Regions from separate parts of the Streptomyces shinuiensis genome, predicted to be linked through region 3. Evidence: riboswitches for the same ligand, from Rfam matches in the RefSeq annotation. Region 3 holds a riboswitch; each other region holds the start of a gene.
What was found. A riboswitch is a leader RNA that binds a small molecule or an ion and turns the genes downstream of it on or off. The one in region 3 is predicted to bind cobalamin.
Positions count from the first base shown of each region.

Region 1: it holds a riboswitch for cobalamin, as region 3 does, so the genes downstream of both, ACGRHY_RS05490 (energy-coupling factor ABC transporter permease) here and ACGRHY_RS08305 (ribonucleoside-diphosphate reductase subunit alpha) in region 3, are expected to answer to the same signal.
Region 2: it holds a riboswitch for cobalamin, as region 3 does, so the genes downstream of both, ACGRHY_RS21510 (cobalamin biosynthesis protein) here and ACGRHY_RS08305 (ribonucleoside-diphosphate reductase subunit alpha) in region 3, are expected to answer to the same signal.

Region 1 is NZ_JBIHML010000001.1:1,239,772-1,243,034, reverse strand. It holds gene ACGRHY_RS05495 (energy-coupling factor ABC transporter substrate-binding protein) at 1-368, opposite strand, end outside; gene ACGRHY_RS05490 (energy-coupling factor ABC transporter permease) at 368-1,078, opposite strand; cobalamin riboswitch at 1,109-1,293, opposite strand; gene rox (rifampin monooxygenase) at 2,063-3,263, opposite strand, start outside.
Region 2 is NZ_JBIHML010000001.1:4,769,144-4,772,406, forward strand. It holds gene ACGRHY_RS21505 (cobyric acid synthase) at 1-679, opposite strand, end outside; gene ACGRHY_RS21510 (cobalamin biosynthesis protein) at 676-1,707, opposite strand; cobalamin riboswitch at 1,845-1,970, opposite strand; gene ACGRHY_RS21515 (hypothetical protein) at 2,261-2,476, opposite strand; gene ACGRHY_RS21520 (inorganic phosphate transporter) at 2,507-3,263, opposite strand, start outside.
Region 3 is NZ_JBIHML010000001.1:1,900,179-1,903,441, forward strand. It holds gene ACGRHY_RS08290 (GntR family transcriptional regulator) at 1-583, shown strand, start outside; partial or broken gene ACGRHY_RS08295 (DUF3311 domain-containing protein) at 693-854, shown strand; gene ACGRHY_RS08300 (GNAT family N-acetyltransferase) at 964-1,476, shown strand; cobalamin riboswitch at 1,533-1,713, shown strand; gene ACGRHY_RS08305 (ribonucleoside-diphosphate reductase subunit alpha) at 1,834-3,263, shown strand, end outside.

The DNA of each region.
Region 1 (3,263 bases), 660 kb from region 3:
GCCCCCCGGGCCCCGGAGTCCCCGGCGGTCCCCGCGGCGTTCCCGGCTTCCTCCGGCCGCGCCGCGGCCCGCCGCTCGCCCTGGCGGCGCCCGCGGCGCAGGCCGAAGTAGTAGGCGAGGACGCCCGCGCCCAGCGCGGCCTGCAGGGCGAACAGCGCCGACTCGACCTCACCGGACGGCGGCTCGTACAGCGGGGAGAACCACGGCTCGTAGTCCGGCTCGATCTCGGTGATCGTCGTCTCCGCCTCGCCGTCGGCACCGGCGAACGGCTCCTCCTTGTGGTCGCCGAGGCCGAGTGCCGGGGGCAGGACCGCGAGCGCGGCCACGGCGAGCAGCAGCAGGGCGTTGATCCTCGTGTTCCTCCTCATCACGCCACCGCCCCGCTGCCGGCTGCCTTCTCCGCCCCGGACCGCCTGCCGGACACCAGCACTCCCAGCCGGGTCAGCTCGCCCCGGCTGGACTGCACCAGCAGCCGCATCACGAACACCGTCAGGAGCCCCTCGCTCACCGCGAGGGGGATCTGGGTGAGGGCGAAGATGGAGCCGAACTTGCCGAGCGCGCCCCAGAATCCGCTGCCCGGGTCGGGGAACGCCAGCGCAAGCTGCGCGCTGGTGACGCAGTAGGTGGACAGGTCGGCGGCGAAGGCGCCGAGGAAGACGGCCGCCATCAGTGGCGCGCCGTACCGCCGCAGCAGCCGGTAGAGGGCGTATCCGGTCCAGGGGCCGACGATCGCCATCGAGAAGGCGTTGGCGCCCAGCGTGGTCAGACCGCCGTGCGCGAGCAGCAGTGCCTGGAAGAGGAGTGTGATGGTGCCCAGCACCGCCATCATCGGCGGCCGGAACAGGATGGCGCCCAGCCCCGTGCCGGTGGGGTGCGAGCAACTCCCCGTCACCGAGGGAAGCTTCAGAGCCGACAGGACGAACGTGAAGGCCCCGGAGGCACCCAGGAGCAGAGTGCTCTCGGGATGCTCCCTGACCTCACGGGTGAGACAGCGGACTCCGTGGAAGATGAAAGGTGCGGACGCGACGCTCCAGGCGACCGCGTGCGCGGGGGGCAGGAAGCCCTCGGCTATGTGCATGACCGGACAGACCCTCTCCAGCACCTCGTGGATGGTTGACGCGCCTTGGCCGGTCTCCTGGCTGACGGGTACCACCGCCCGGGCTCCGCCTTCCCGGGTCCCGAAGGACCCAGTGGCCGCCCGCGAGGGCTGGAGCCGGACTTCCCGATCACAGTGGCGAGGGCCGCACCGGTATCGCACCGGATTTCCCGTTCACCAAGGCGTGGCGACAGTAGTGCGCGTGCGGAAGCGTTGGCAAGCAGGCCTTTTCCGCGTACGGGCCCCCTCGCCGCGTGCGGCCGGCCGGTGGTGGGCCGTTACACCGGGCGTTCTCGGAGCGGGAATCCGGGCTGAGGAGTCCGGCCGCCCCGCCGGCTGTGACGCGATCGACACGGCGTCCCGCCGGCGCGGGACGCCGACGGGGGAGGCATCCGCCGCGTCGCCGGGGTTTTCCGTCGGGCTGCTGTCGGTGATGCTCCTGACCGTCGGCGTCGCCGGCCTGCTCGGCGCCGTACTGGCCGGCCGCGCGGCCGACGCGCTGGGCCCGCGGCGCAGTCTCCGCCTGGTCGTCGGCGGACACCGCCGCGCCGGCGCTGGCCGCGGCCCTGGGGTTCGGTGGCGTCGGCGACCCGGTCGCGCCGGGCGCGGTCATCGCCTTCCGGGCGGTGTTCGCGTGGGGTCCGAGCCCGCCGGTCCAGAGGAGCGTCATGGGCGCGGCGGGCCCCGTGCGGCGATGACCGCCCTCGCCCTGAACATCTGCGCCCTCTACCTCGGCACCGGGGTGGCGGGCGCTCTCGGCGGCGGCGTCACCGGCGTCACCGGCGTTGCGGGCGTCGCGGGCGCCGGCCGGGTGCCGGTGGCGGCCGCCGCACTGATGACCCCGTCGTTCCTCCTCGCCCCGCGCGCGGTGCCCGGGACGCGGACCGGGGACAGGGGCCGACCCCGGCACGCCGACGCCCGAGGTTCCGGTCGGGGCGGGTTCCCGCCCCGACCCTGGCCCCGGCCTCAGCCGGTGGTGGCGGGGCCGAACCACCTGGACAGGTGGTCGAGCAGCCCGGACTGCTCCTCGCCCACCCACGCCACGTGGCCGTCCGGTCGCAGCAGCACCGCGGGTACGTCCAGACCCCCGCCGATATCCCCGCCGATGTCGGTGACATGGTCGACGCGGTCCGCCCAGCCCGACACCGACAGCCGGCCGGTCCCGTCCAGCAGCAGCCCGCGTCCGCCGTGCATCAGCTCGTACAGGCGGCGGCCCCGCCCCAGCTTCACGTCCGGCAGCCGCCGGCCGAGCAGTTCGTGGCCCCCGCCGAAGTCGTAGCGGACCGAGATCGCGGTGATCTTCTCGGTCAGATGCCGGTTGACCTCCTCGAAGTCCATCAGCTCCGACACCAGCCGGCGCACCGACCGCGGGCCGGGCTCGGTGGACATCAGAGCCATCTGCGCGCGGGTGTTGTCCAGTACGCCGGCGGCCACCGGGTGCCGCTCGGTGTGGTAGCTGTCCAGCAGTCCCTCGGGCGCCCGGCCGGCGACCTCGGCGGCCAGTTTCCAGCCGAGGTTGAAGGCGTCCTGGATGCCGAGGTTGAGGCCCTGCCCGCCGACCGGCGGGTGGATGTGGGCGGCGTCGCCGGCCAGCAGCACCCGGCCGGCCCGGTAGCGCTCGGCCTGCCGGGTGGCGTCGCCGAAACGGGAGAGCCAGCGCGGCGAGTGCACACCGAAGTCGGTGCCGGCGACCGCCCGCAGCTGCCTCCTGACCTCCTCCAGGGTCGGCGGGACGGTGCGGTCCTCGGCCAGTCCCCCGGCCGGCACGACGACCCGGTAGACGCCCTCCTCGACGGGCCCGACGCCGAACCGCAGCTGGGTCCCGCGCACGTCGGCCACCACGGACGCGATCACCGCCGGGTCCTCGGTCGCCTCCATCTCGCCCAGCAGCGTCTCGACCCCGGCGGGCTCGCCGGGGAAGCCGACGCCGAGCAGCCTGCGCACCGTACTGCGGCCGCCGTCGCAGCCGACGGCGTACCGCGAGCGCAGCCGCGTACCGTCCGCCAGCTCGACGGTCACCCCGTCCTCGTCCTGTTCCAGACCGGTCACCTCGCAGCCGCGCCGGATCTCGGCGCCCAGCTCGGCGGCGCGCTCTGCCAGCAGGCGGTCGGTGACCGGCTGCGGGATGCCCAGGACGTAAGGGTGCGCGGTGTCCAGCCGTTCGGGC
Region 2 (3,263 bases), 2.9 Mb from region 3:
TCTCCAGACCGGGTTCGAGGAGTGTGACGTCACCGCGGAACTTGTTGACCAGATAACCCGCCACCAGTGCCTGGTCCCCGGGCGCCAGCAGGGCGGTGGTGCCGAAGAGGGAGGCGAAGACTCCGCCGCGGTCGATGTCGCCGACCACCACGACCGGAAGCCGGGCGGCACGCGCCAGGCCCATGTTGACGATGTCGGTGCGCCGCAGGTTGATCTCGGCCGGGCTGCCGGCGCCCTCGCAGATCACCGCGTCGTGGGTGCGGCGCAGTTCGGCCAGGCAGCCGGTGACCGTCTCCAGCAGTTCCTCACGCCGCCCCGCGCGCCGCGTCCCGCCGGACGACGGCGGCAGTCCGGGATCGCCGAAGTAACCGCGCGCGCTCATCTCGCCCACCGGCCTTCCCAGCAGCACCACCTGACTGGAGCGGTCGCCGCCAGGTTTGAGCAGCACGGGGTTCATCAGCGCGCTCGGCTCCACACCGGCCGCGGCGGCCTGCATGGCCTGGGCGCGGCCGATCTCGGCGCCCTCGCGCGTCACGAAGGAGTTCAGGGACATGTTCTGCGCCTTGAACGGCGCCACCTTCACGCCCCTGCGGGCCAGCCAGCGGCAGACGCCCGCCGTGACCACGCTCTTGCCCGCGTCGGAGGTCGTTCCCGCGATCAGCAGTCCGCCGCCCGTCACAGCGCTCCCCTTTGCGCGCGCCGTACGGCGCGGGTCTCCCGCAGCGCCCCGGCGGCGCCGCACACCGCCAGCGCCAGCGCGCACACCCGGCGTGAGAGCCGCACCGCGCGCTCGATGTCCTCCACCAGCACCGGGCGGCCGCCGGTGCCCAGGACCGGCCGGTGCTCGACGCGCCCGCCGTACGACAGCGTCCCGCCCAGCCGTACGCCCAGCGCACCCGCGAACGCCGCCTCGACCACACCGGCGTTGGGGCTGGGGTGGCGGCGCGCGTCCGCGCGCCAGGTGCGCAGCGCGCCGCGCGGATCGGGTCCGGCCAGCGCGGCCAGCAGCGCGGTCAGCCGGGCGCCGGGCCACCCCGCCGCGTCGTCCAGCCGCGCCGAGGCCCAGCCGAAGCGCAGATGACGCGGCGAGCGGTGGCCGACCATCGCGTCCAGGGTGTTGACGGCGCGGAAGCCCACCAGCCCCGGCACACCGGCGGCCGCGCCCCACACCAGCGCGCCCACCACGGCGTCGGAGGTGTTCTCGGCGACGGACTCCACCACGGCCCGGGCGATGCCGTCGGCGTCCAGCGCCTGCGGGTCGCGTCCGCACAGGTGCGGCAGCCGGGCGCGGGCCGCCTCCAGGTCGCCCGCCTCCAGCGCGGCGGCGATCGCGCGGGCCTCGCGCGCCAGCGTCGTGCCGCCGACCACCGCCCAGACGGCGGCGGCCGTGACGGCGGTACGGGCGGCGGGGGAGCGGCGCACGGCACGGTCCAGCGCCGCGGCGGCGGCCGTGGCGCCGCCCGCGCACACGGCGGTGTACAGCGCGCCCGCGCCGCGGTGGTCGCGCCACAGCAGGCGCTCGGCGGCCGCGGCCGCGCGCCCGAAGGCGGCGACGGGGTGCGCGCGGCGCGGATCGCCGGCGATCAGGTCGAGCAGATGTCCCAGGGCCGCCCCGCACGCGTAGCCCGCGGCCGGGAGGCCGGGGGCCGGGGGGAGGTCGGTGTCTGCTGGAGCGATGGCCGGGCGGAGGGCGTGATCGGCACGCATCGCGTCAGCCGGCCGTCACACCTCGTGCGGAACCGGTGGCACAGCGGGGTGGAGGTGGTGCGGCGGGCAGGATGCCGGGCATGGCGGTATGTCCTCACTCAGGGTCCTCGCCCTGGCTCGACGTGACCGGCGGTGAGAGTCTCCTGGCTCCCGGATCGGCGCTTCCCCCGGCCTTCCAGCCCGGTGTGCGGGCCGTGGCGCTGGGTGGGGGAGCGCTCCCCGGTGACAGTGGCGGGACCGCGCCGGATTCGCACCGGCTTCCTCTCCTGCCGCCGTTTGGCAACGGGAAGTCCACCACGGCCGGGAAGGCGCGTCAACTCACCCGTGACCTGCGGCGGCGCACTGTGCGGAAGCGCACACGGCGCACGCCGGGGCACGCCGGGGCATGCCGGGGCGCTCGCGCCCCGGGCAGGCCGGGAACGCGGGGAGGACGCCTGAGGGCGGGGCAGGTCCGGGGAGGCCGGGAGAACGCGCAGGCGCCCGGCGGTGTCCGCCGGGCGCCCGTGGAGGTGTACCCGCGCCCGAGAGGCCGTGCGGGCCTGAGCGGGCCCGCTCAGGCCGCGATGATGTAGATGCCGTACGCCACGGCGGCCGCGCACAGGGCGTAGCTGGCGTAGGCGCCGACGCGGGCCAGGGCGGAGGAGCCGCCCCGCGCCTTGTCGTTGGTGCCCAGGCCGACGATGCCGAGGGTGAACAGGCCCACCAGGCCGACCGTCATCACGAGACTGACGCCGAAGACCTGGCCGAGGGCCGCCCAGTCGATGTCCATGGTGCTTCTTCCTCTTCGCGGGGCTCGGGCTCAGGGAGCGGAGACGGTGGTCTTCGCCGGGGTGTCGGAGGCCTTCCCGGCCTCCTCCATGGCGGCGGTGGGCGGTGGGGAGACGGCCTGCACCGCGTCCGTGACCACGCCCGCGTCCTCCGTCTCGGCCGGCTCGACGTCGTTGACGTTGGTGTGGTCGACCGGCTCCCGGCGGGAGGCGAACCAGATGGCGGCGATGGCGGCGACGGAGGCGATCGCGACCACGGTGACGCCCCAGTCGCCCTGGATGGCCAGCAGCGCGGAGCCCGCGGCGATCAGACCGGCGGCCGGGAGGGTCAGGCCCCAGGCGGCGATCATGCGACCGGCGGTGCTCCAGCGGACCACACCGCCCTTGCGGCCCAGGCCGCAGCCCATGATCGAGCCGGAGCAGACCTGCGTGGTGGAGAGCGCGAAGCCCAGGTGGGAGGAGGCCAGGATGGTGACGGCCGAGCTGGTCTGGGCGGCGAAGCCCTGCGCCGGGCGGATGTCGGTCAGGCCCTTGCCCATGGTGCGGATGATCCGCCAGCCGCCCAGGTAGGTGCCGAGCGCGATGGCGATGCCGGCCGAGGCGATGACCCACAGCGGCGGGTCGGCGTCGGCGCCGAGCACGCCGCCGGAGATCAGCGCGAGGGTGATGACACCCATGGTCTTCTGCGCGTCGTTGGTGCCGTGGGCCAGGGAGACCAGGCCGGCCGAGGCGATCTGCCCGGCGCGGTATCCCTTGGCGACCTGCCCCTCCTCGGTGTTGCGGCTGATC
Region 3 (3,263 bases):
GGCGCTCCAGGAACTGGTCGTCGAGGGCCGACTGGAGCGCATCCAGGGCAAGGGCACCTTCGTGGCCAAGCCCAAGGTCGCCCAGGCGCTCCAACTCACCTCCTACACCGAGGACATGCGCGCCCAGGGCCTGGAGCCCGCCTCCCAGTTGCTGGACATCGGCTACGTCACCGCCGACGACCGGCTCGCCGGGCTGCTGGACATCCCCTCCGGGGGCCGCGTCCTGCGCATCGAGCGGCTGCGGCTGGCCAGCGGTGAACCGATGGCCATCGAGACCACACACCTGTCGCAGAAGCGCTTCCCGGCCCTGCGCCGCAGTCTGGTGAAGTACTCCTCCCTCTACACGGCCCTGGCCGAGGTGTACGACGTCCACCTCGCCGAGGCGGAGGAGACCATCGAGACTTCCCTGGCCACCCCGCGCGAGGCGGGCCTGCTGGGCACGGACGTCGGCCTGCCGATGCTGATGCTCTCCCGGCACTCGCGCGACACCGAGGGCGAGCCGGTGGAGTGGGTGCGCTCGGTCTACCGCGGCGACCGCTACAAGTTCGTCGCCCGCCTCCAGCGCCCCGGCCGGGGGCGGTGACCGGGGCGGACCGCACGCCGCGGCCACGGTGATCCGGAGGGACGGAGCCGCGGCCACGCCCGTACCACCGAAGAGCCCCGGCCCCCTCCCGCTCGTCACGCCGGCGCGTGTGGCGATCGGCGTCTGCCTGCTCGCGCCCTTCGTCGCGGTGCTGTGGGTCGGTTCGTACACCAGGACCGAGCCGGCCCTCGCCGGAATCCCCTTCCTCTACTGGTACCAGATGCTCTGGGCGCCTCTCCCCGCCGCGCTGATGACCGTCGCGTACGCACTGGTGCGGCGCGGGAGGGCTGCACCGACTCGCCGCCCCGCGTCCGCGCCCCGTGCCCCACCGGCGGAAAGCCGTTGCGCCACAGCGGCCGGGACACCGCATGATGACCGCCATGGACATCACCATCAGGGCCGCGCGCCCGCACGAGTTCGAGGCGGCCGGGGAGCTGACGGCCGGGGCGTACCTCCGGGACGGACTGCTGGACTTCGGTGCCCAGGACCCGTACCTCGCCGTGCTGCGCGACGCCCGGCACCGGGCCGGGCACGCCGAACTGCTGGTGGCCGCGGGCCCCGTGGGCGGCGGGGCCGAGGAGGTTCTGGGCACCGTCACCTTCGCGGCGCACGGCGGCGAGTACGCGCAGATCGCGCGCCCCGGCGAGGGGGAGTTCCGGGTGCTGGCGGTACGCCCCGGCGCGCGCGGCCGGGGCGTGGGCGAGACCCTGGTGCGCGAGTGCGTGGACCGGGCCCGCGCACTGGACCTGGAGCGGCTGGTGCTCTCCAGTCATCCCCTGATGCACACCGCCCACCGCCTCTACAGGCGGCTGGGGTTCGTCCGCACCCCCGACCGCGACTGGTACCCCACCGAGGGCCTCTCCCTGCTGACTTTCGCCCTGGCCCTGAGGTGAGCACAGGGCGCCGGGCCGTGGTGCGGCACTCCACCCAAGAAGCCTTCCAACACAACATCTAGGGGTACTTGGCCGGGGCGGCACTAGATGTATGCTCATCTCGCTGTCGCCGCAGGGGAATCCGGTGTGAGTCCGGAGCTGTCCCGCAACGGTGTGCGGCGGGCTGCCCCCGTGTCGTTCGCACGGTCCGGGCCGTCCGCCGCGAGTCCGAGGACCTGCCGACGGTGTTCAGTCACACGTCCGGGTCCCGTGGGTTGGGCCGGCGGACGCGATCGGTGCGCCCTCTTCCGGCCGGGTGTGCCCGTACGCGCCTGCTCTCCTCCCCCGGGACCGTCGGCCCACGAGGGAGAGCACCGAGTGACCATCTCATCAGCGGAGCCCGCCACGGCCTCCGCACCGGCCCGTGCACCGGAGGACGACCGCCCGGGCGCGGCGCTGCTGCGCACCCTGGCCGGGCTCACCGCAGATCTGCCCGCCACCGACCCCGGGCGGGTCGCCGCCGCCGCGCTGCGCGGACGCCACCCCGGCGCGGACGAGGCCCGGTTGCGCTCCCTGGCCACCGAGGCCGCGGCCGGCCTCATCGCCGAGGAGCCCGAGTACTCGCGGCTCGCGGCGCGGCTGCTCGCTCCGGCGATCCGCCGGGAGGCGGCCGGCCAGGGCGCGGTGTCCTTCTCGGCGTCGGTGGCGGTCGGCCACCGGCAGGGGCTGATCGCCGACCGCACGGCCGGCTTCGTCGCCGAGCACGCCGGACGCCTCGACACACTGGCCGAGGACGCCCTCGAAGACGGCGCCGACGACCGTTTCGGCTACTTCGGACTGCGCACGGTCCACTCCCGCTATCTGCTGCGCCACCCGGTGACCCGCGCCGTGATCGAGACCCCGCAGTACTTCCTGCTGCGGGTGGCCTGCGGGCTGACCGCCGACTCCTCCGAGCGGGCGCTGGAGGAGGTGACCGAGCTGTACCGGCTCACCAGCACGCTGTCCTACCTCCCCTCCTCCCCCACCCTGTTCAACTCCGGCACCCGGCACCCCCAGATGTCGTCCTGCTACCTGCTGGACTCCCCCCGGGACGAGCTGGACTCGCTCTACGAGCGCTACCAACAGGTCGCGCGCCTGTCCAAGCACGCCGGCGGTATCGGGCTTTCCTTCTCGCGGATCCGCTCGCGTGGTTCGCTGATCCGCGGCACCAACGGCCACTCCGGGGGCATCGTGCCGTTCCTCAAGACCCTGGACGCCTCGGTCGCGGCCGTCAACCAGGGCGGCCGGCGCAAGGGCGCGGCCTGCGTCTACCTGGAGACCTGGCACGCCGACGTCGAGGAGTTCCTCGAACTGCGCGACAACACCGGCGAGGACGCCCGCCGCACCCACAACCTCAACATCGCCCACTGGATCCCCGACGAGTTCATGCGCCGGGTCGAGGCGGACGCCGACTGGTCGCTGTTCTCCCCCTCCGACGTCCCCGAACTGGTGGACCTGTGGGGCGAGGAGTTCGACGCCGCCTACCACCGGGCGGAGGCGGCCGGGCTGGCGGTGCGGACGGTTGCGGCGCGCACCCTCTACGCCCGGATGATGCGCACCCTCGCCCAGACCGGCAACGGCTGGATGACGTTCAAGGACGCCGCCAACCGCACGGCCAACCAGACCGCCGGGCCGGGCAGCGTCGTCCACTCCTCCAACCTCTGCACCGAGATCCTGGAGGTCACCGACGACGGCGAGACGGCCGTGTGCAACCTGGGCTCGGTCAACCTCGCCGCCCATCTGCGCGACCCCGCCGACGGGGACCCGCG